2 regions of the Methylobacterium nigriterrae genome follow, and region 1 is predicted to be linked to the other one. Evidence: riboswitches for the same ligand, from Rfam matches in the RefSeq annotation. Region 1 holds a riboswitch; the other holds the start of a gene.
What was found. Region 1 has a riboswitch for thiamine pyrophosphate ahead of thiC (phosphomethylpyrimidine synthase ThiC). Riboswitches for the same ligand answer to the same signal wherever they lie in the genome.

Region 1 (14,869 bases):
CAGCGAAGAGCCAGCGCTTAGCCGATTACGTCGCAGATTTCATCGCACGCCAAGGTGTCGAATGCGTCTTTCTAGTTCCGGGAGGAGGAGCGATGCATCTCGTCGACGCTGTCGGGCGTTGCCCAGATCTCACCTACGTCCCGAACCACCACGAGCAGGCGTCCGCAATCGCCGCGGAAGCTTACGCCCGCATTAATGGGCGGCTTGGCTGCGCCCTCGTGACCACGGGACCTGGTGCGACGAACGCAATCACGGGGTGCACGGGCGCATGGATCGAATCGCTGCCCCTCCTGATCATCTCGGGTCAGGTCAGTCGGGCGACGATGGTGGGCGATAGCGGGGTCCGTCAGATGGGGCCGCAGGAGGTCGACATCATCTCGATGGTGCGGCCAATCACAAAATACGCCGCCACAGTGATGGACGCGAACCTGATCCGTCGTCACCTCGAAGAAGCCGTTCACCATGCGACGACGGGACGGCGGGGGCCGGTCTGGCTCGACATACCCCTCGATGTGCAGGCCGCAACAATCGATCCGAGCGGATTGGAAGGTTTCTCGTCGCCTCGTGCCGATTTGGCTCGGTCAGCCGCTCTCTCCTCTCGGGTGTCCGACGTGCTGGCGATGCTCAATCGTGCAGAGCGGCCCGTGATCTTGGCAGGCCACGGAATTCGGCTCGCAGAGGCAGTCACTTCCTTTCGCAAACTTGTAGATCTTCTGCATATCCCCGTCGTCACCACTTGGCCTGCAACCGATTTAGTGTCGTCGACGCATCCGCTCAGCGTCGGGAAAGTCGGCACCGTTGCCCTCCGCGCGCCGAATTTCGCAGTCCAAAATTCAGATTTGATCCTGGCAATCGGGGCACGTCTAGATCAGGTCGTTACGGCCTATAATCCAGCAAAGTTCGGGCGTTGTGCGCAGAAAATTGTCGTCGATGTCGATCCGGCAGAGCTTGCCAAGTTCCCGGATAATGCCGGGTTTTCAATGAAGATCGAGGCCGACGCCGCAGAATTTATCGAGCGCCTGTTATGCGGTATTCGTGTGGCTGAACAGCCGGATCGATCAAGCTGGATCGCGCGTTGCGCGGATTGGAAACGCCGCTATCCAGTCAATGATGGCAACCCCTTTCCAACCGAGGGGCCGATCAGTCATTTTCACATGACGCAGACTCTCTCGGAAGAAATTCCGAGCGATATGCTCATAGTGACGGGCAGTTCTGGTCTGGGCGTCGAGTTTTTCTATACCGGCTTTCAGAACAGGCCCGGTCAGCGTATTTTCCACACGGCAGGGCTCGGGGCCATGGGCTATGGCCTTCCCGCCATGATCGGGGCCTACATGGCGTCAGATCGTGCGCCCTTCGTCGGCATTGAGAGCGACGGCTCTCTGATGATGAACATTCAAGAACTGCAAACCATCGCGAGCATGCAGATGCCCGTGCGGCTGTTCGTGATCAACAACGGCGGCTACGCCTCGATCCGGAACACCCAGCGCAACTATTTCGAGGGCCGATATGTCGGCAGCGGCCCTCAGGCTAAGCTCGATATTCCGGATCTTGTCACGGTTTCCCGAGCGTTTGGCTGGAACGCCTTCCGCATCGAGGATGCTGCGGATCTGCGCGAGGGAGTTCGGCATGCGCTTGCCCAGCGCGGACCGCTCCTCGTGGACGTGCGGGTCCTTTCGGACGAAGCTCTGTTCCCGAAATCGGCGGCCCTTCCGCAGGCGGACGGGTCGATGCGGTCGATGCCCTTGGAGGACATGTCTCCGCTCCTGCCGCGTGACGAGTTTCGCGCAAACATGATCGTGCCGATCGACCCGGCTTCCGAGACCGTACCGGAGCATCTCCTGGCTCAGCGGCGCCCGTGAGTGTCGATCCGGATGAAACGTTGCGGCACGATCTCGACGCAGCGCTCGAGCGCGTCGAATCTGCGTTGCTAGAACTGAACGGCGCTTCGCTGCTTTTGACAGGGGGAACCGGCTTCTTCGGCGGATGGCTGCTGGCGCTTCTGTCCCATGCGAGGGCGCGTCTCGCGCTCAAGTTCAAGGTTACGGTGCTGTCGCGGCGTCCCGGTGACTATCTGGCGCGTGCGCCGATGCATGTCGATCTGTCCCTTGTCGACGTGGTTGGCGGCGATGTACGCGATGTCGAGTTGCCAGGACGCCGCTTCTCGCATGTGATTCACGCGGCGACCGATACGCGGGCCGACGCCGAACGGGAGCCGATGGAGCTCATCGGGGCGATTATCGACGGGACCCGCCATGTGCTCGACGTCGCGCGGGCTTGCGGGGCAGGCCGCCTGCTCTACCTGAGCTCGGGCGCCGTCTACGGCGCCCAGCCGCACGATCTGGCAGCGTTATCAGAGACTTACGCGGGGGGCTGCGATCCCCTCGATCCGCGCGCGGCTTATGGGAATGCGAAGCGTCTTGCGGAGCACATGTGCGCGATCGCATCCATCGGACCGGGCCCGTCCTGCGTCGTGGCGCGGTGCTTCGCCTTCGTGGGCCCGGGAATGCCGCTCGACGGACATTTCGCCATCGGCAACTTCATCGGCGATGCGCTGGCCGGCCGGCGGATCGTCGTCTCCGGGGACGGGACGCCCTTGCGGTCCTATCTCTACGCCGGCGATCTCGCGGCGTGGCTGATCGCCCTGCTCGTGCGCGGGAACGCTGGAGAAGCCTATAATGTCGGTTCGGATCAACCGGTTAGCATCGGTGAGCTCGCGCGCAGGGTGGGCAGCCTGATCCCCGGAGCCGGCGCCGTCCTCGTGAAGGGAGAGCCGGCCCCGGGCACGCCCCGGAACCGCTACGTGCCGTCGATCGAGAAGGCGCGCGCGCTCGGGCTCGAAGTGTGGACGCCGCTCGACGCGGCCATCCTGCGGACCGCAGAATCCGCGCGCGCAAAAAGGGACATTTCATGAACGCCGATACCCTTTCGGCCCTCTGGCCCCGGCTCGCGGGTATTCGGGATTGTTCCGTTCCGGATCGCCACCCGTTCTGGATCTACGGCGCGGGCGGGTTCGGGCGGCGGCTGGCGCGCGAGCTCGTCCGCCTCGGACGCCCGGTTCTCGGCTTCATCGACCTGCGGGCGCGCGAGCTTGGCCGGATCGACGGCCTGCCCTGCCTCCACCCCGACGACCTGACCGACGGGCAGGCGCGGTCGGGCAGCTACCTGCACGGACTGATGAACCATGCGGTCTGCGTGCGGGACGTTGCCGAATGGGCGGCGCGGCGGGGCTTCGCGGAGGTGCGCTTCCCGGCCGCGCTTTTCGCGATCCCGGGCTTCGCGCTCGACAATTACTGGTTCGGCGCGCCGGAACGGATTCTGCGCAACCGGGAGGCGATCGCCTGGCTGCACGAGGTACTCGCCGACGACGAGAGCCGCGCGCTCCTCGAGCAGCTCCTCCTCTACCGCGTCACGACGGACCCGCGCCTGCACCCGCCGGTCGGCACCGCGGATTTCTACCGGCCCGACTTCCTGCGGCTGCGGGGCCGGCCGCTGACCTTCGTGGACGGGGGGGCCTTCTCCGGCGACACGCTCGAGATCCTGCTGGAGAGCGGCGTCGAGGTCCGCGACTGGGTGGCCTTCGAGCCCGACCCGACCAACATGGCCGCACTGATCGGGACCGCCGACCGGCTCCGCGACGCCGTCGGCCGCTACACCCTGATGAATGCCGGCCTGTCCGACCAGACCGGCGAGGTGCGCTTCGCGCAGGCCAAGGGCGAAGCCTCCCACATCGCGCGCTCCGATGCGGAGGGCGGATCGAGCATCAAGGTGTTCCGCTTCGACGACGTGGTGCGCTGCTCCGGCGACGTCTACGTCAAGCTCGATATCGAGGGCGCGGAACTCGCCGCCCTGCATGGGATGGCAAAGCTCCTGCAACAGCGGCCGATGCTCGCGGTCAGCGTCTATCACGAGCCCGAGCACCTCTGGACGATCCCGCAGGCGATCGCGGCGCTCTACCCGCGGCCGTGCCTGAGGCTCCGGCAGCACCTCCACAACGGCTTCGACACGGTGCTGTACGTGACGCCGGGCGATTGACCCCTGAAGGAACGCGGCCTCAGCCCGCGGCCGACGCCTCGGCGGCCGGGGCCGATGACGCCTCGAAGGCGACGAGCTGCCTGCCCGCCTTGATGGCCCGGTGATATTGCCGGGCCGCGAGCTCGTCGTGGATGGCGAGCAGGTAGGGCGCGGCGCTCGGCATCTGCCGCAGGATCTCGGTCGATTGCAGCACGAACAGGTTCTCGGCCTCGGCCGGGTCGTCGGCGAGGTAGATGACCTGCAGCGTCACGCAGAGCTTCTTGCAGGGCGTGTCGGCCTCGCTCTCGCGGATGATCTCGCTCTCGCGCAGGAACTTGCACTGTCCCTCGACCAGGAAGGCGGACTTGCGGTCGAGGTTCTTGATCAGGGCGCCGTTGATTATCAGCCGCTCGGACGGCTTCAGCTCGATTCTGAGGGGCATGGCGTCGCTCCGTTCTGGCAAGCGCCCGACCATCGGTCAGATTTCGTTAACGATGCTTGAAGTTCGGGGCGGCGACGGTGCGATTCCGCGCAATTGACCCAACCCGGTTAAGGCCGGGGTAGGCGCCGGCATGGTCTCTGGTCAGCGTCGTCAAAACGACGGCGTTTCGATCAATATGGATCACAGACCATGAGCTCCGTTTCCCTCACCTCCGCCGTGCGTCAGAACCTGCTCTCGCTGCAGGACACGGCGAGCCTCACCGCCACGACGCAGGGCCGTCTGGCCACCGGCAAGAAGGTCTCCTCGGCCCTCGACAACCCGGTGAACTTCTTCACGGCGCAGAGCCTGTCGAACCGCTCGTCGGACCTCGGCACGCTCTTGGACAGCATCTCGAACGGCGTGCAGACGATCCAGGCGGCCAACCAGGGCCTGACCTCGATCCAGAAGCTCGTCGACTCGGCCAAGTCCACCGCCAACCAGGCGCTCTCGACGCAGATCACCACCTCGGGCACGGCCAAGACCGCCTTCGCGGCCCCCGGCTCGGCCACGACCGTGACGCTCTACGTCAACGGCACCTCGACGACGGCGAGCATCGCCTCCACCGACTCGATCGATACGGCGATCGCGACCTTGAACACCGCCGTAAGCTCGCTCGGCGCCGGCAACGCCTTCAGCAAGAACACGGCCGGCACCAACATCACGCTGAACGCCAGCGCCGACATCGAATTCGCCTCGACGGCCGACCAGACGACGCTCGGCTTCACGGCCGGCACCGCGCCCGCCGCCAAGTACGGCGCGGCCTCGGCGGCTGGCCAGAGCGGTGACCTCACCGTGAGCGGCGTCAAGGAGCGCTCGGCTCTTGCCACGCAGTACAACAATCTGCTCACGCAGATCGACCAGCTGGCCAAGGACGCGAGCTACAACGGCACCAACCTGCTGACGGGCTCGTCGAGCAAGCTGCACATCTCGTTCAACGAGAAGGACACGTCGAACCTCGACGTGCAGGGCGTGGACGTGACGTCCTCGGGCCTGAGCCTCAAGTCCATCACCAAGGACTCGGGCGGTTCTCCTGACGGCAAGGGCAGCTTCCTTCTCGACGCCGACATCAACTCGACGCTGACGAAGCTGACGGGAGCGTCCTCGACGCTGCGCTCGAACGCCTCGACCTTCGGCTCGAACCTGTCGGTGGTGCAGAACCGCCAGGACTTCACCAAGAACCTGCAGAACGTGCTCGACACCGGTGCGTCCAAGCTCACCGATGCCGACCTGAACGAGGAGGCCGCGAACTCCCAGGCCCTGACGACCCGTCAGTCGCTCGGCGTCTCGGCGCTCTCCCTCGCCAACCAGGCTCAGCAGAGCATCCTGCAGCTGCTCCGCTAAATCACGGAACAGAGCAGTTCTTCGAGGCGGCCGGGCCGAAAGCCCGGCCGTTTTTATTTTGCGCGCAACGGTGCTGCAGATCCCGACGCCGCAGATCTCTTGAAATCGATTAACCAAATCGCAAGGAAAACCATGCTTGATTAACCTTAACACCGTTTCAAGCCGTGAGTCGCCGTCATGTCCTCCGAGGTCACGCTCTCCGCAGCAACGCGCCAGAACCTGCTCTCGCTGCAGGACACGGCGGCCCTCACGTCGCAGACCCAGAACCGTCTGGCCACCGGCAAGAAGGTCTCCTCGGCCCTCGACAACCCGGTGAACTTCTTCACGGCGCAGAGCCTGTCGAACCGCTCGTCGGACCTCGGCACGCTCTTGGACAGCATCTCGAACGGCGTGCAGACGATCCAGGCGGCCAACCAGGGCCTGACCTCGATCCAGAAGCTCGTCGACTCGGCCAAGTCCACCGCCAACCAGGCGCTCTCGACGCAGATCACTACCTCGGGCACGGCCAAGACCGCCTTCGCGGCCCCCGGCTCGGCCACGACCGTGACGCTCTACGTCAACGGCACCTCGACGACGGCGAGCATCGCCTCCACCGACTCGATCGACACCGCCATCACCAAGCTCAACACCGCCGTGAGCGGCCTCGGCGCGGGAACGGCCTTCAGCAAGAACACGGCCGGCACGAACCTCGTGGTGAATGCCAGCGCCGATATCGAATTCGCGGCGACGACCGACCAAGCGGCGCTCGGCTTCAGCCAGGGCAGCGCCGCGGCCGCCAAGTACGGCGCCGCCTCGGCGGCCGGCCAGAGCGCGGATCTCACGGTCACGGGCGTCAAGGAGCGCACGGCCCTGGCGGCCCAGTACAACAGCCTGCTCACGCAGATCGACCAGCTCGCCAAGGACGCGAGCTTCAACGGCGTCAACCTGATCAACTCCTCGTCGGTCAACAACAAGCTCCACATCGCCTTCAACGAGCGCGACACGTCGAACCTCGACATCCAGGGCGTCGACGCCACCTCGGGCGGCCTCTCGCTGACGGCGATCACGGGCAACAGCGGCGCCAGCACGAACGGGCAGGGCAACTTCCTGCTCGACACCGACATCAAGTCGACGCTGACGAGCCTCACCAACGCCTCCTCGACGCTGCGCTCGAACGCCTCGACCTTCGGCTCGAACCTGTCGGTGGTGCAGAACCGCCAGGACTTCACCAAGAACATCATCAACGTGCTGCAGACCGGCTCGTCGAACCTGACCGACGCGGACCTCAACGAGGAGGCCGCGAACTCGCAGGCGCTGACGACCCGCCAATCGCTCGGTATCTCCGCGCTCTCCCTCGCCAACCAGGCGCAGCAGGGCATACTGCAGCTGCTCCGCTAGGGCGGCGCCCGGCGGCGGGCCGGTGACGCGACGGCGAGGCGGCGGGCCCCAAGGCTCCGCCGCTTCGCGTGCGTCGTTTACCGGCGCTTAACCGTGCCGGATCACGATCGGCGGGGACGGGGGAGTGCGATGACGCGGGCAAGTCAGGCGCAGGTCGCGGCAAGCCGCGCGGCCGGCGCATCGCTGACCGAGAAGATCCTGCGCAAGGCCGCGGATCATCACCGGGCGGGGCGCCAGCGCGATGCGGAGCGACAGTACCGGCGCATCCTGGAGAGCCGGCCCGACCATCCGGAAGCGCATTACAAGCTCGGAATCCTGGCGAACGAGGGCGGCCGCACGGACCTCGCCGTTCCGCATCTCGCCGCGGCGCTCAAGGCCGACCCGGACCAGCCCCGGTACTGGCTGTCGCTCGCCACGGCGCTCCTCGGCTCGGGCCGCGTGCCGGATGCGCGCGCCGTCCTGCAGCGTTTCACCGAGCGCGGCTTCTCCGATCCGCAGACCGCCGCGACCAAGACCGCGATCGTGGCCAATCTCTTCAGCGATGCCCACCGGCACTATTCCGAGGACCGGCTCGCCGAGGCGGAGGCGCTGATCGACATCATCGTGCTGCTCGACAGCGGGCACGCGGAGGCGATCCACATCGCCGGCAACATCGCGGTCCGCACGCACCGCTTCGAACTCGCCGCCGACCTCATCAACATCGCGATCTCGCTCGACGAGGGGGTCGCGGGCTACCACGCCAACCTCGGCAACGTGTTCTGCAAGCAGGAGCGGTACGAGGATGCGGGCGCCTGCCTTCAGCATTCCCTGACGCTCGACCCCACCAACGCCATCGCGCACAGCAATCTCGGCGTCGTCTATCACAAGCTCGGCTACCTCCCGGCCGCGATCGCCTCGATCGAGCGCGCGATCGAGCTCGATCCGGCCTATCCGCGCGCCTACAGCAACCTCGCCGTCGTGCTGAAGGAGGTCGGCCGGCTCGACGAGGCCGTGACCTGCTACGACGCCGCCCTGCGCCTCGATCCCACCTTCGCGATGGCGCACAGCAACCGCCTCTTCGCCAAGATGTACGCCGCGGGCATCTCGCCCGCCGAGCAATTGGCCGACGCGAAGCTGTTCGGCAGCCTCATCGCCGACCCGCTGCGGCGGAACCGCCCCTTCCGCAACGACCGCGACCCCGAGCGCAGGCTCCGCATCGGCGTCGTCTCGGCGGATTTCCGCGAGCACGCGGTCAACTACTTCTTCGAGCCGGCCCTGCGCCGCCTCGACCGCGCGGCGCTCGAGCTCGTCGCCTTCTCGAACAACGCCAACGACGACGCGGCGACGGAGCGCCTGCGCCTCGCGTTCGACGCCTGGCACGACATTGCCGGGCTCGAGGACGAGGCCGCCGCCGACCTGATCGAGGCCGAGGCAATCGACATCCTGGTCGACCTCTCGGGCCACACCTCGGGCAACCGGCTGCTCGTCCTCGCCCGCAAGCCCGCGCCGATCCAGGTCGGCTGGATCGGCTACCCCGGCACGACCGGCATGGCGGCGATGGATTACCGCTTCACCGACCTCTACGCGGAGCCGCCCGGCCGGGGCGACGACCTCAGCGTCGAGGCCCTGTGGCGGCTGCCCGGCGTGGCCTCCTGCTACCAGTCGAACCCGGATAGCCCCGACGTCGCCGCGGAGGCGCCTCACAGCGCCAACGGCTACGTGACCTTCGGCTGCTTCAACCGCTTCACCAAGGTCAGCGACGACGCGCTCGCGGCCTGGGCCGAGATCCTCGCGCGGGTGCCCGATGCGCGGCTCCTCCTCGAGATCGCCAACATCGACGCGCCCGAGATGCGGGCCGACGTCGAGGCGCGGCTCACCCGCCTCGGCCTGCCCCTCGACCGGGTCATCCTGGAGCCCCGCACCCCGCAGAACCGCTACGTGCTCTACAACCGCGTCGATATCGGGCTCGACCCCTTCCCGTATAACGGCGGCACCACGAGTCTCGACAGCCTCTGGATGGGCGTCCCCTTCGTGGCGCTGGAGGGCGCGCATTTCGTGGCGCGGATGGGCCATTCCATCCTGAACCATGCGGGGCTCGCCGCGCTGAGCGGGCGCACGCGCGAGGATTACGTCGCGCTGGCCTGCCGGCTCGCCGACGATCACGCGTGGCGGGACGGCATCCGGGCCGGCCTGCGCGCGCGTTTCGCGGCAAGCCCGCTCATGGACAACCAGCGCCTCGCCGACGATGTCCGGGATGCCTGGCGGGCGATGTGGCGGCTCTGGGTGGAGCGTGCGGGCGAGGCGCCGTCCCGTTGAGCGCGGGCCCGGTCAGGCGACGACGTCGAGGGGCCGCTGCGACTCGGCCGTGACCGGCAGGAGCTCGGCCGCCCGCGCGCGCGCCTCGGAATAGGCGCGCTCCTTCAGCGCCTGGACGCTCGGCAATTGCTCGACGACGGAGCCGGAGGCCGGGTCGACCACCCGGAACACGATCTGCTGCGTGTCGGCGTCGCGCACGAACCGGGCCTGGTAGTCGCTCTCGGCGCCCGCCCTGGCGCGCGGCTCGCCGCCCGGGCGGACATCGACCGTGACCGCGGGCTCGAGGCGGCTCGGGCCCGGCGGCCCGGCATCCGTGCGGGCCTCCGGCACCGGGGCGGGAAGGTCGGCCGGGGAGGGCGCGGCCGGACGCTCCGGCGCGCGGACGCTGCTGATCTCGCTCACCGCTGCACTCCTGCGAATGAGACACTGTGCCTATTTCGCGAGGCGCTGCTTACCCGGCCGTTAACGGGGCAGGGCGTCCGGGAGTGAGCGTGAACACCGGGTTACCGGGGCGGCGAAAAGATTTTCTATTTTTGCGGCAGGGCCCGGGCCGCATCCATCAAATGATAAGATTTGTCGGCTCGGGGGCCACCCCGGCCAGGGCGGCCCCCGCCGGCCTCACTCGGCCGCGTCGACGTAGAGCTTGCCGCCCTCGGCCAGGAACTCCTCGGACTTCGCCCGCATCCCCGCCTCGCGCTGCGCCTCCGACATGACCGGCGCGGTGTGGATGACCGCGCCAGCCTGTTCCATGGCGAGCACCTCGGCGCGCAGATCCTGCGTGATCTTCATCGAGCAGAATTTCGGCCCGCACATCGAGCAGAAATGCGCGACCTTGTGGGCGTCCTTCGGCAGGGTCTCGTCGTGGTAGCTGCGGGCCGTGTCCGGGTCGAGCGAGAGGTTGAACTGGTCCTCCCAGCGGAAGTCGAAGCGGGCGCGCGAGAGCGCGTCGTCGCGCACCTGCGCGGCCGGGTGGCCCTTGGCGAGATCGGCCGCGTGTGCGGCGATCTTGTAGGTGATGACGCCGGTCTTGACGTCGTCGCGGTTCGGCAGGCCGAGATGCTCCTTCGGCGTGACGTAGCAGAGCATCGCGGTGCCGAACCAGCCGATCATCGCGGCGCCGATTCCGCTCGTGATGTGGTCGTAGCCCGGCGCGATGTCGGTCGTCAGCGGGCCGAGCGTGTAGAAGGGCGCCTCGCCGCACTCCTTGAGCTGCTTCTCCATGTTGACCTTGATCTTGTGCATCGGCACGTGGCCGGGGCCCTCGATCATGGTCTGGCAGCCCTTGTCCCAGGCGATCTTCGTCAATTCGCCGAGCGTCTCGAGCTCGGCGAACTGCGCAGCGTCGTTCGCGTCCGCGATCGAGCCGGGGCGCAGGCCGTCGCCCAATGAGAACGAGACGTCGTAGGCCCGGCAGATGTCGCAGATCTCGTCGAAGCGCTCGTAGAGGAACGATTCGCGGTGCCCCGCGAGGCACCAGCGCGCCATGATCGAGCCGCCGCGCGAGACGATGCCGGTGACGCGCCGCGCGGTGAGCGGCACGTGGGCGAGGCGGACGCCCGCGTGGATCGTGAAGTAGTCGATGCCCTGCTCGGCCTGCTCGATGAGCGTGTCCTTGAAGACCTCCCAATCGAGCTTGAGCGGGTCGCCGCCGACCTTCTCCAGCGCCTGGTAGATCGGCACGGTGCCGATCGGCACCGGGGAATTGCGCACGATCCACGAGCGGATATTGTGGATGTTGCGGCCGGTGGAGAGGTCCATCACGGTGTCGGCGCCCCAGCGGGTCGCCCAGACGAGCTTCTCGACCTCCTCGGCCGCCGACGAGGTGACGGCCGAGTTGCCGATATTGGCGTTGATCTTCACGAGGAAGTTGCGGCCGATCGCCATCGGCTCGAGCTCGGTGTGGTTGATGTTGGCCGGGATGATCGCGCGGCCCCGCGCCACCTCGTCCCGCACGAATTCGGGCGTGATGAAGGGGGGCACCGCGGCGCCGAAGCTCTCGCCGTCGGCGAGCTTCGCCTCCGCCTCGTCGAGCATCCGCTCGCGGCCGAGATTCTCGCGGTGGGCGACGTAGATCATCTCCTCGGTGATGATCCCGGCCCGGGCGAACTCGTACTGCGTCACCATCTGGCCGGGCGCGGCCTTGCGGATGACGCGCTCGGCCGGGCAGGGAGCCACGAGCTTGTCGGCGCCCACGAAGCCGTTATCCTCGGGCTTGACGGCGCGGGGCTCGACCGCCGCGTAGCCGCGCCGGGCGATCCACGGCTCGCGCAGGCCGGGCAGGCCCCGGTTCAGGTCGATCGCCGCGTCGGCCTCGGTATAGGGCCCGGACGGATCGTAGACGCGCACCGGCGGCTCGTTCGCATCCGTCAGCACGATCTCGCGATAGGGAATCCGGATGTCGGGGCGCCCGGCCGCGCTCGCGTAGACCTTGCGCGAGCCGTTGATCGGGCCGGTGGTGACACTCTCGGGACTTCCCTTGGGAAGATCCTTGGGCAGGACGGGTGCGTTCATCGTGGATCTCTCCTGGCGTTGGAGCGATCCGAACTCGTCACAGGTGAGATAAGGGCGCGGCCGCCGTGTGTCCGGCCGCAAGTTCCCGTCCCTCCGCCGGTATGAGCCGGATCAGGTTCAAGGGTCAGGGCTTCAGGCCCTATCTCAGCCCCCTGTCTCGGGGCTCCCCTCGGAACGGTTCAAATCTTCACGGATGGACGGATTTGTCAATCAGGTGCGCCGCCCGAGTTCGCCGGAGCGCGCGACGGGGCCGCCGCGCCGGCGGGCGCGGCGGTTTCGATCACGGCGTCGGGGCGCGGGTGCTCAGCACTTGCTGCGGCAGACGTCGCCCGCCGTCTGGGCCGCCACGATGCAGACCTGCTTGGCGGTCGGGTTGCCGATCTTGTTGCACAGCGCCTCGGCCGCCGACTGGGCGACGTTGCACAGGGTCGTGCAGATCGACGCCACCTCCACTGCGCCGCCCGCGGCCTGCGTCACGCTCTGCACCTGCGGATCGGTCACGATCTGCGGGTCGTTCTTGAAGGACTTGGACAGGATCTCCTTGATGGCCTCGCGATCGGCGTCGGAGATGCCGTTCCAATCGTTGGCGTTCACCTTGATCTGCATCGTTGACCTCCCTGGAGCTGCGGCCCGTTCCTCGGCCGCCCGGGGAGTATCTTGTTAACTCTAAGCTAATCAACCGGGCATTGGTAAACCTCAGGTGCGTATCGGCGAGCGGCTCTCGACGCCTGACTTATTCGTTCAGTCGACCGGAACGATCGTGGTCGCATCCGGGCAAGAACGCGCGCCGGTCTGAGATGTCGGCGGGAATTGATCCGGCGAGAACAGATGAAAAATTATCTTGCTTCGCCGCAGGAAAGTATTTCTGTGCTCGTGATCGAACCGCGCAAAGCACCCAATCGAATTGTCTCACGCTGACATAAAATAATCCTCGCTCAGTCGCCGCTGCGCGCTCCGTGGCACGAAACCGTTCCGCGGTCCGGTGCATCGCCGGCAGCGGATTTGCGGCGATGTCGGGCCTCCGGCGGGCGTGGAGGCACGGCCGAGCATTTCTGCGTGCGCGGCCGCGCCGAATCGCCGGCCTTCCGCGTTGAGCGGCCATGCGCCTCGTTACCCGCATTTTGTCCGCCGCCGCCGCCCTCTACGCGCTCGCCGTGGGCGCCCTGGCATTCTATCAGCGCAACCTGATCTATCCCGGCGCCTTCGCGCTCCGCAGCGATCGCATCGACCGCGCGGTGCCGCCGGGCTACGCGGCGATCACGGTCACGACCCGCGACGGCGAGCGCCTCCACGCCCTCTGGCGCGCGCCGCGTCCCGGCTGCGGCGTGGTGCTGACATTTCACGGAAACGCCTCGCGTCCCGAGGCGCACGCGTCGCGCTTCGCCGCGGGGCCCTGGCCGGCCGGCGGCTGGGGCGTCCTCGCGATCGCCTATCGCGGCTACACGGGCTCCAGCGGAAGCCCGAGCGAGGACGGGCTGATCGCGGACGGCATCGCGGCCTATCTCGAAGCCGCCAGCCGGGCGCCCGGCGCCCCAATCCTGCTGCACGGCCACTCGCTCGGGGCCGCGGTGGCGGCCGCCGTGGCCGAGCGCACGGCCCATCTCGGCCTCTACCTCGAATCGCCCTTCGATTCGCTGCAGGCCCTGGCGCGCCTGCGCTACCCGCTCGCCCCCAACTGGCTCCTGCGCGACACCTACCGGACGGACCTGCGCATCGCGCGAACGGGCGAGCCGGTGCTGATCGTCCACGGCCTGTCGGACCCGGTCGTTCCGGTGAAGCTCGCCCGACGCCTCGCCGTCGCGGCCGGGTCCGAGGCCCGGTTCGAGGCTCTGGCGGGCGATCACGTCTCGATCCTGGGGCAGCGGGACCAGGAGGCCGAGCCGTTCTTCCGGAGCCGGATCGGCGAGGGCTGCCCGCCGACCGCTCAGGTCCTGGCCCGGTGAGGTCTTGGCGTGCTGAGGTCTTGGCGTGCTGAGACCCCGGCCTGGCAGCGGTCGACGAATGACGCTCGCCATCCCCGGGACCGGGAGCCTCGCGATGCGACGTGGACATTCGCGGTCCGGGTCGATGGAACGTGCCGGCGGACCATTCGGGCCTGTGCCGGCATAGCCGGCCATGCCTGAAGCTCAGCTTCCGGTACGGTCAGACGTTCAACATGCCGTCGGTGGGCACATGAACGGTAAAGCCCGGGCCTTCGTCGATCCAACCCGGGCCTGCCGCACCTTGCTTGATGCCGTTCGTCTCGCTGGCGCTGGCCGAGTAGTGGTGCAGCCCCGTATTCGTGTTGAAGAACCGCTCCAGCGTCAGCGCTCCGGAACCGGCGGCCGCCGCATTGGCGTATGCCTCGAACGCCACGCCCTCGAAGTGATAATTGGGCTGCGTCAGGATCACGAAGTCGCGTTCGGCGACGCTCGTGGTGAAGAAGTGGCTGTTGTGAGCACTGTCGAAGAAGCGGAATACGTCGATGGTGTTGACGCCACCGTCGGGCGTGGCCCATTGCGCGCCCTCATAGTTGTAAGACGGCTGCGTCTGCAGGATGAAATTCTTCTCGGCGACGCTGGTCGTATAGAAGTGGTCCTGGGTTTTGGTGTCAAAGAATCGGTAGACCGCATTCAAGTGCTCGGAAGGCGCGGTATCGTTGTCGATCACGTGGCCGATCGCCGTCTTGGCGGCTTGATTGATCGTGCCGACGACCGTGCCAGCCAGCGTCACCGTCACATCCGGGTTCGGGCCGCTGGTCGTGTTGTCCTGGGTCTGGACTTCCAGGATACCGGTGGTCTGGCCGGCCTTGATCAGGACGTTGCCCTGGTTGGTGGTGATCGTGACATCCTGGCTGCCCTGCGCGGTCGTGCC
Region 2 (4,908 bases), on a different contig from region 1:
GAAGCCGTCATCCACGAGATGGCGGCACGCCTCGATCAGCTCGGCGACGTCCGGATAGAGGGTCTCGCGGTCGCCGATGACCTCGACCTTGATCCAGTTGGTGTCGAGTGCCTCGCGGGCGAGCTCGGCCGTCATGATGGCGTCGCGGGCCGTCTCGCAGCCCGCGGTGTTCGGCAGGAAGCGGTAGCCCTTCAGCATCCGCACCGTGTCGGAGCCGTGGCCCTGCAGCGAGACGCGGCGGATCGAGGCGGTGACCATCTCGGCGCCCGAGGCCGCGACGGCGTCGCGCATGATGGCCTGCGTCGGGTAGCCGGCGGTGCCGATCAGGAGGCGCGAGGAGAGCCGCACGCCCGCGATGACGAGGGCGTCGTCGTCCGGCGCGCGCAGCGGCGTGACGGTGTCGACGGTGTCGGTCGAACTCATGGCTCCTAGCCTCCCTGCATGGCGCGGACGATCTCGACGCGGTCGCCCTCGGCGACCGGCGTCCGGGCCCAGTCGCGGCGGCGCACGACCCGGCCGTTCAGCGCGATGGCGATGCCCTGCGGGCCCTCGATGCCGGTCTCCTCGGCCTCGACGCGGAACAGGGCCTCGATGTCGGCGGCCTCGCACTCGCGGGGCTGCCCGTTGACGGTGAGCTTCATGCCGATGCCCTCAGGGTGCCGGTGCGGGCGAACCGGGACAGTCCGAAATCGCGGGCGAAGGCCGGCACTGCGCCGGTCTCGACCAGGGAAGCGACCGCCTCGGCGGTCGCCGGGCCGAGGAGATAGCCGTTGCGGTGATGCCCGGTCGCCACGACGAGGCCGGGGGCGATCTCGCCGATGATCGGCGCGTCGTCGTCCGAGGTCGGGCGGTAGCCGCTCCAGACCGCGTCGACCTCCATCTCCTCGATGCCGGGCAGGACCCGGCGCGCGCCCTCGAGCAGGGCGTAGAGCCCGCCCGCCGTGACGCCCTCGCGAAATCCGCAATCCTCGACCGTGGCGCCGACGATGAGGTGGCCGTCGCCCTTCGGGGCCATGTGGATCTGCTCGGTCCAGACCATGTGCCCGAGCGTGCCGGTGCGCCGCGTGGTCCTGAGCGCCAGCGACTGGCCCTTGATCGGGCGCACGGGCAGGCTCAGGGGTTCGGGCAGGAGGCTCCCCGCCCCGCTCCAGGCGCCGGCCGCCAGGATCACTGTCCCGGCCGCGATCGGGCCGGCTCGCGTGCGCAGGCCGGTGACGCGCCCGTTCGTCCAGTCGAGCGCCTCCGCGGCGCATCGCTCGACGATCGTGACGCCCGCCCGCCGGCAGGCCTCGGTGAGCGCCGCCATGACGAGGCGCGGGTCGACCTGGTGGTCGAGCGGGCAGAACACGCCGGCCGTGACGGAGGGGCGCAGCGCCGGCTCGCGGCGGCGGACCTCGCTCCCGGCGAGCCACTGCGCCGCGACGCCCGAGCGCCGCTGAAGGTCGTAGCGGAAGCGCAGGCGCTCCACCTCGTCCCGCCCGATCGCGAGCACCAAGGTGCCCTCCTGACGGTAGTCGATATCGGTGCCCGAGGCGGCCTGCAGCGCGTCCCGGAAGGCCGGCCAGCGGCGCAGGCTGTCCAGCGCCAGAGGCAGCAGCAGATCGGAACCGGGCTCGTGCTCGGCCGCGGGCGCCAGCATGCCGGTGGCGGCGAGGCTCGCGCCGGCCCCCACCGTCTCGCGCTCGACCACGGTGACCGAGCGCCCGCTCTCCGCGAGCCTCCATGCGGCCGACAGGCCGATCAGGCCGGCACCGACCACCACGATGTCGGCGCGCTCCGGCAGGCCGGCAGCGGCAAGGGTCGAGGGCGCCGCACGGCGCTGTCCGATGGGTGATGTCGGCACGGATGCCAAGACGAGATCTCCGCGATGGCCCGCAGAGATTGGTGTCCCTCAGCTTCTCTCGGAAGCAACCGGGTCTTCGGGAAACCCGCGGTCCAATCCCTACGCCGGTATGAGCCGGATCAGGTTCGAAGGATTTCCGCGCCGCCATCCTGCCGGATGGCCCATCGGTTTCTCAGCCCCTTGCCGGGGATCTCCCTGGAACGCCCCTAGATTGGGGCGTGGCTCTCGCCGGGTCAAGCCCGCTTCAGGCAGGCGGCGGGCTTGCGGCCGGGCCGGTAGACCAGCATCGGCTCCGGGAAGCCATCGAGGACGTGCTCGCCCAGGGGCTCGGGATCGCCCCAGAGGAAGTCCACGAAGGGCTTGGACATCAGGAGCGGCTCGCCGAGGGTCCGGTTCAGCCGGGCGATGCGGCTCGCGAGGTTGACGTCGCGGCCGATCACCGTGAAGTCGAGGCGCGCACCGGAGCCGACATTGCCGTAGGCCGCCTCGCCGTGATGGAGCGCGATGCCGGCCGCCACGGGATTGGCGAAGCGGCCGAGGCCGTTCGCCTCGTCGAGCGCCGCGAGGGCCGCCTGGGCGGCCGTCAGAGCCCCCTTGGCGGCGCCGCCGAGATCGTCGCCGGGCTCGCGGAAGATCGCGAGGAGCCCGTCGCCCAGATACTTGAGCACCTCGCCGCCCTCGCGCTCGATGGCCGGCACGAGGCAGTCGAAGAAGATGTTCAGGAGGTCGACCGCCTCCTCGGGCGTCATGTCGGCGGAGATGTGCGTGTAGTCGCGCATGTCCGCGAACAGGATCGCCGAGCGGATGCGCTGGACATGGCCCCGGCGGATCGAGCCCGACAGGATCGCCCGGTGCGGCTCGTCGCCGACATAGATCCTGAGCACCTGGTCGAGCTGCTTGTTGATGAGGCGCATCTCCATCACGGCCGCGAGCGTGGGCATGATGAAGCGCAGGATCGCGATGTCGTCGTCGCGAAAACCCGCCTTCGCGCGGGTGGCGAAGGTGATGCCGTTGCGCGCGCCGTTCGTGAAGATCAGCGGCGCGACGAGATAGTGCCGATACCCCGCCGCCCTCAGCTCCGGCAGGATCGCGTAACGGTCGGCGGGCGTCTCGTCGAGGTCGAGGATGAGCCACTCGCCGGTCTGGTGCACCGTGTAGAAGGGGCTGGCCCGGTAGGCGTTGTCCGAGGCCTCGCCGTGCGGGAACAGGCGCACCGTCGCGCCCTCCTCGCGGCTCCACGAGCGGCCGACGCCGGCATATTCCGAGTGCAGGGTGTCGATCGCCGTGCTCGCCCGGTCGACCGGCACGTCGAGCTCGTTCAGGCGCTCGGCGAGACCCGCCAGGAGATCGTCCGCCGCGAGCACACGGGTGCCCTCGCTCAGCAGCCAGTCCCGCAGGGCGACGCATTCCTGGAGCAGGCCGAACGGCACGCCCTCGGCCTCCGAGCCGTCGGCTTCGGCGGTCGGCGAGGGCGGCGACTTCTGTGGGCCAAGGTCGAGCATACGGCCAAGGTGGTGGTGCGGCGGGCGGTCAGCAATGGTCGCGCACGGAATCGCGACACGCGGACAATACTGTCGGTTGTCCGAAACCAGAAATAGGGGCGCGGCTTTCAGGTTCAGCCACCTCCACGCGCTTCTCCTCGCCGCGGATCTCAGGCTCGGCCGGGATACTCCCTCGCCTGCCCAGGTCGGGCAGGATCGGTCCGCGCGGGGACGGGAAGGGCGTCGCGGCCCGACAGCTCGTCACCCGACAGCTCGTCACCCGACGCGACGCGCCGTCGGCAAACCCGCACGGGCGGGCGCCAAGCCGTTCCCGCGCGCCGCCGGGCGAACCCGCGCGCTCGCCCTGGAACGGGCCCGCCCCCGCTCAGTTGTCGAGGAAGCTCCGGAGCTTGCGCGAGCGGCTCGGGTGCTTGAGCTTGCGCAACGCCTTCGCCTCGATCTGGCGGATGCGCTCGCGGGTCACCGAGAATTGCTGGCCGACCTCCTCCAGGGTGTGATCGGTGTTCATGCCGATGCCGAAGCGCATGCGCAGCACGCGCTCCTCGCGCGGCGTCAGCGACGCGAGCACGCGCGTCGTCGTCTCGCGAAGATTGCTCTGGATCGCCGCGTCGATCGGCAGGACGACGTTCTTGTCCTCGATGAAGTCGCCGAGGTGCGAATCCTCCTCGTCGCCGATCGGCGTCTCCAGCGAGATCGGCTCCTTGGCGATCTTCAGGACCTTGCGCACCTTTTCCAGCGGCATGGCCAATTTCTCGGCCAGTTCCTCCGGAGTCGGCTCGCGGCCGATCTCGTGCAGCATCTGGCGCGAGGTCCGGACGATCTTGTTGATCGTCTCGATCATATGCACCGGGATGCGGATGGTACGGGCCTGGTCGGCGATCGAGCGGGTGATCGCCTGCCGGATCCACCAGGTGGCGTAGGTCGAGAACTTGTAGCCGCGGCGATACTCGAACTTATCGACGGCCTTCATCAGGCCGATATTGCCTTCCTGGATCAGGTCTAGGAACTGCAGGCCGCGGTTGGTGTACTTCTTGGCGATCGAGATCACGAGCCGGAGGTTGGCCTCGATCATCTCCTTCTTGGCCTGGCGGGCTTCGCGCTCGCCCTTCTGGACCATATTGACGATCTTGCGGTACTCGCCGATCTCCAGGCCGGTCTCGGAGGCGAGCGTCAGGATCTGCTCGCGCAGGTCCGCGACCTGCCGGCCGCCCTTCTCGACGAGGTTCTTCCAGCCCTTTCCGCCGAGCGTCCCGACCCGGTCCATCCAGTTCGGATCGAGCTCCCAGCCCTGGTAGTGGCGCAGGAACTCGTCGCGGGCGACCCCGTGGCTCTCGGCGTAGCGCATCAGCCGGCCCTCGTGGGAGAGGAGCCGCTTGTTGATGTCGTAGAGCTGCTCGACCAGCGCCTCGATGCGGTTGTTGTTGAGCGAGAGCGACTTCACGTCGGCGACGACGACGTCCTTCAGCTCGTTGCGCTTCTGGTCCTGGCTGCGCGTCGCCTCGCCGCCACCCGCCTTCAGCTCGGCATGCTCGTTCTGGAGCCTGCGCAGCTTGCGGTAATTGT

Region 2: another riboswitch for thiamine pyrophosphate. It lies ahead of thiO (glycine oxidase ThiO); the one in region 1 lies ahead of thiC (phosphomethylpyrimidine synthase ThiC).

The regions. Positions count from the first base shown of each region.
Region 1 covers NZ_JBAWTG010000008.1:28,844-43,712, forward strand. Annotated here, with positions in the region: gene WDW90_RS07170 (thiamine pyrophosphate-binding protein) at 1-1,859, shown strand, start outside; gene WDW90_RS07175 (NAD-dependent epimerase/dehydratase family protein) at 1,856-2,911, shown strand; gene WDW90_RS07180 (FkbM family methyltransferase) at 2,908-4,032, shown strand; gene WDW90_RS07185 (flagellar biosynthesis repressor FlbT) at 4,052-4,453, opposite strand; gene WDW90_RS07190 (flagellin N-terminal helical domain-containing protein) at 4,643-5,833, shown strand; gene WDW90_RS07195 (flagellin N-terminal helical domain-containing protein) at 6,011-7,210, shown strand; gene WDW90_RS07200 (tetratricopeptide repeat protein) at 7,340-9,505, shown strand; gene WDW90_RS07205 (FlaG family protein) at 9,518-9,907, opposite strand; gene thiC (phosphomethylpyrimidine synthase ThiC) at 10,124-12,016, opposite strand; TPP riboswitch at 12,088-12,196, opposite strand; gene WDW90_RS07215 (hypothetical protein) at 12,320-12,622, opposite strand; gene WDW90_RS07220 (alpha/beta hydrolase) at 13,117-13,959, shown strand; gene WDW90_RS07225 (hypothetical protein) at 14,159-14,869, opposite strand, start outside.
Region 2 covers NZ_JBAWTG010000012.1:25,906-30,813, forward strand. Annotated here, with positions in the region: gene WDW90_RS09295 (thiazole synthase) at 1-423, opposite strand, end outside; gene thiS (sulfur carrier protein ThiS) at 429-641, opposite strand; gene thiO (glycine oxidase ThiO) at 638-1,843, opposite strand; TPP riboswitch at 1,922-2,049, opposite strand; gene WDW90_RS09310 (adenylate/guanylate cyclase domain-containing protein) at 2,077-3,345, opposite strand; gene rpoD (RNA polymerase sigma factor RpoD) at 3,710-4,908, opposite strand, start outside.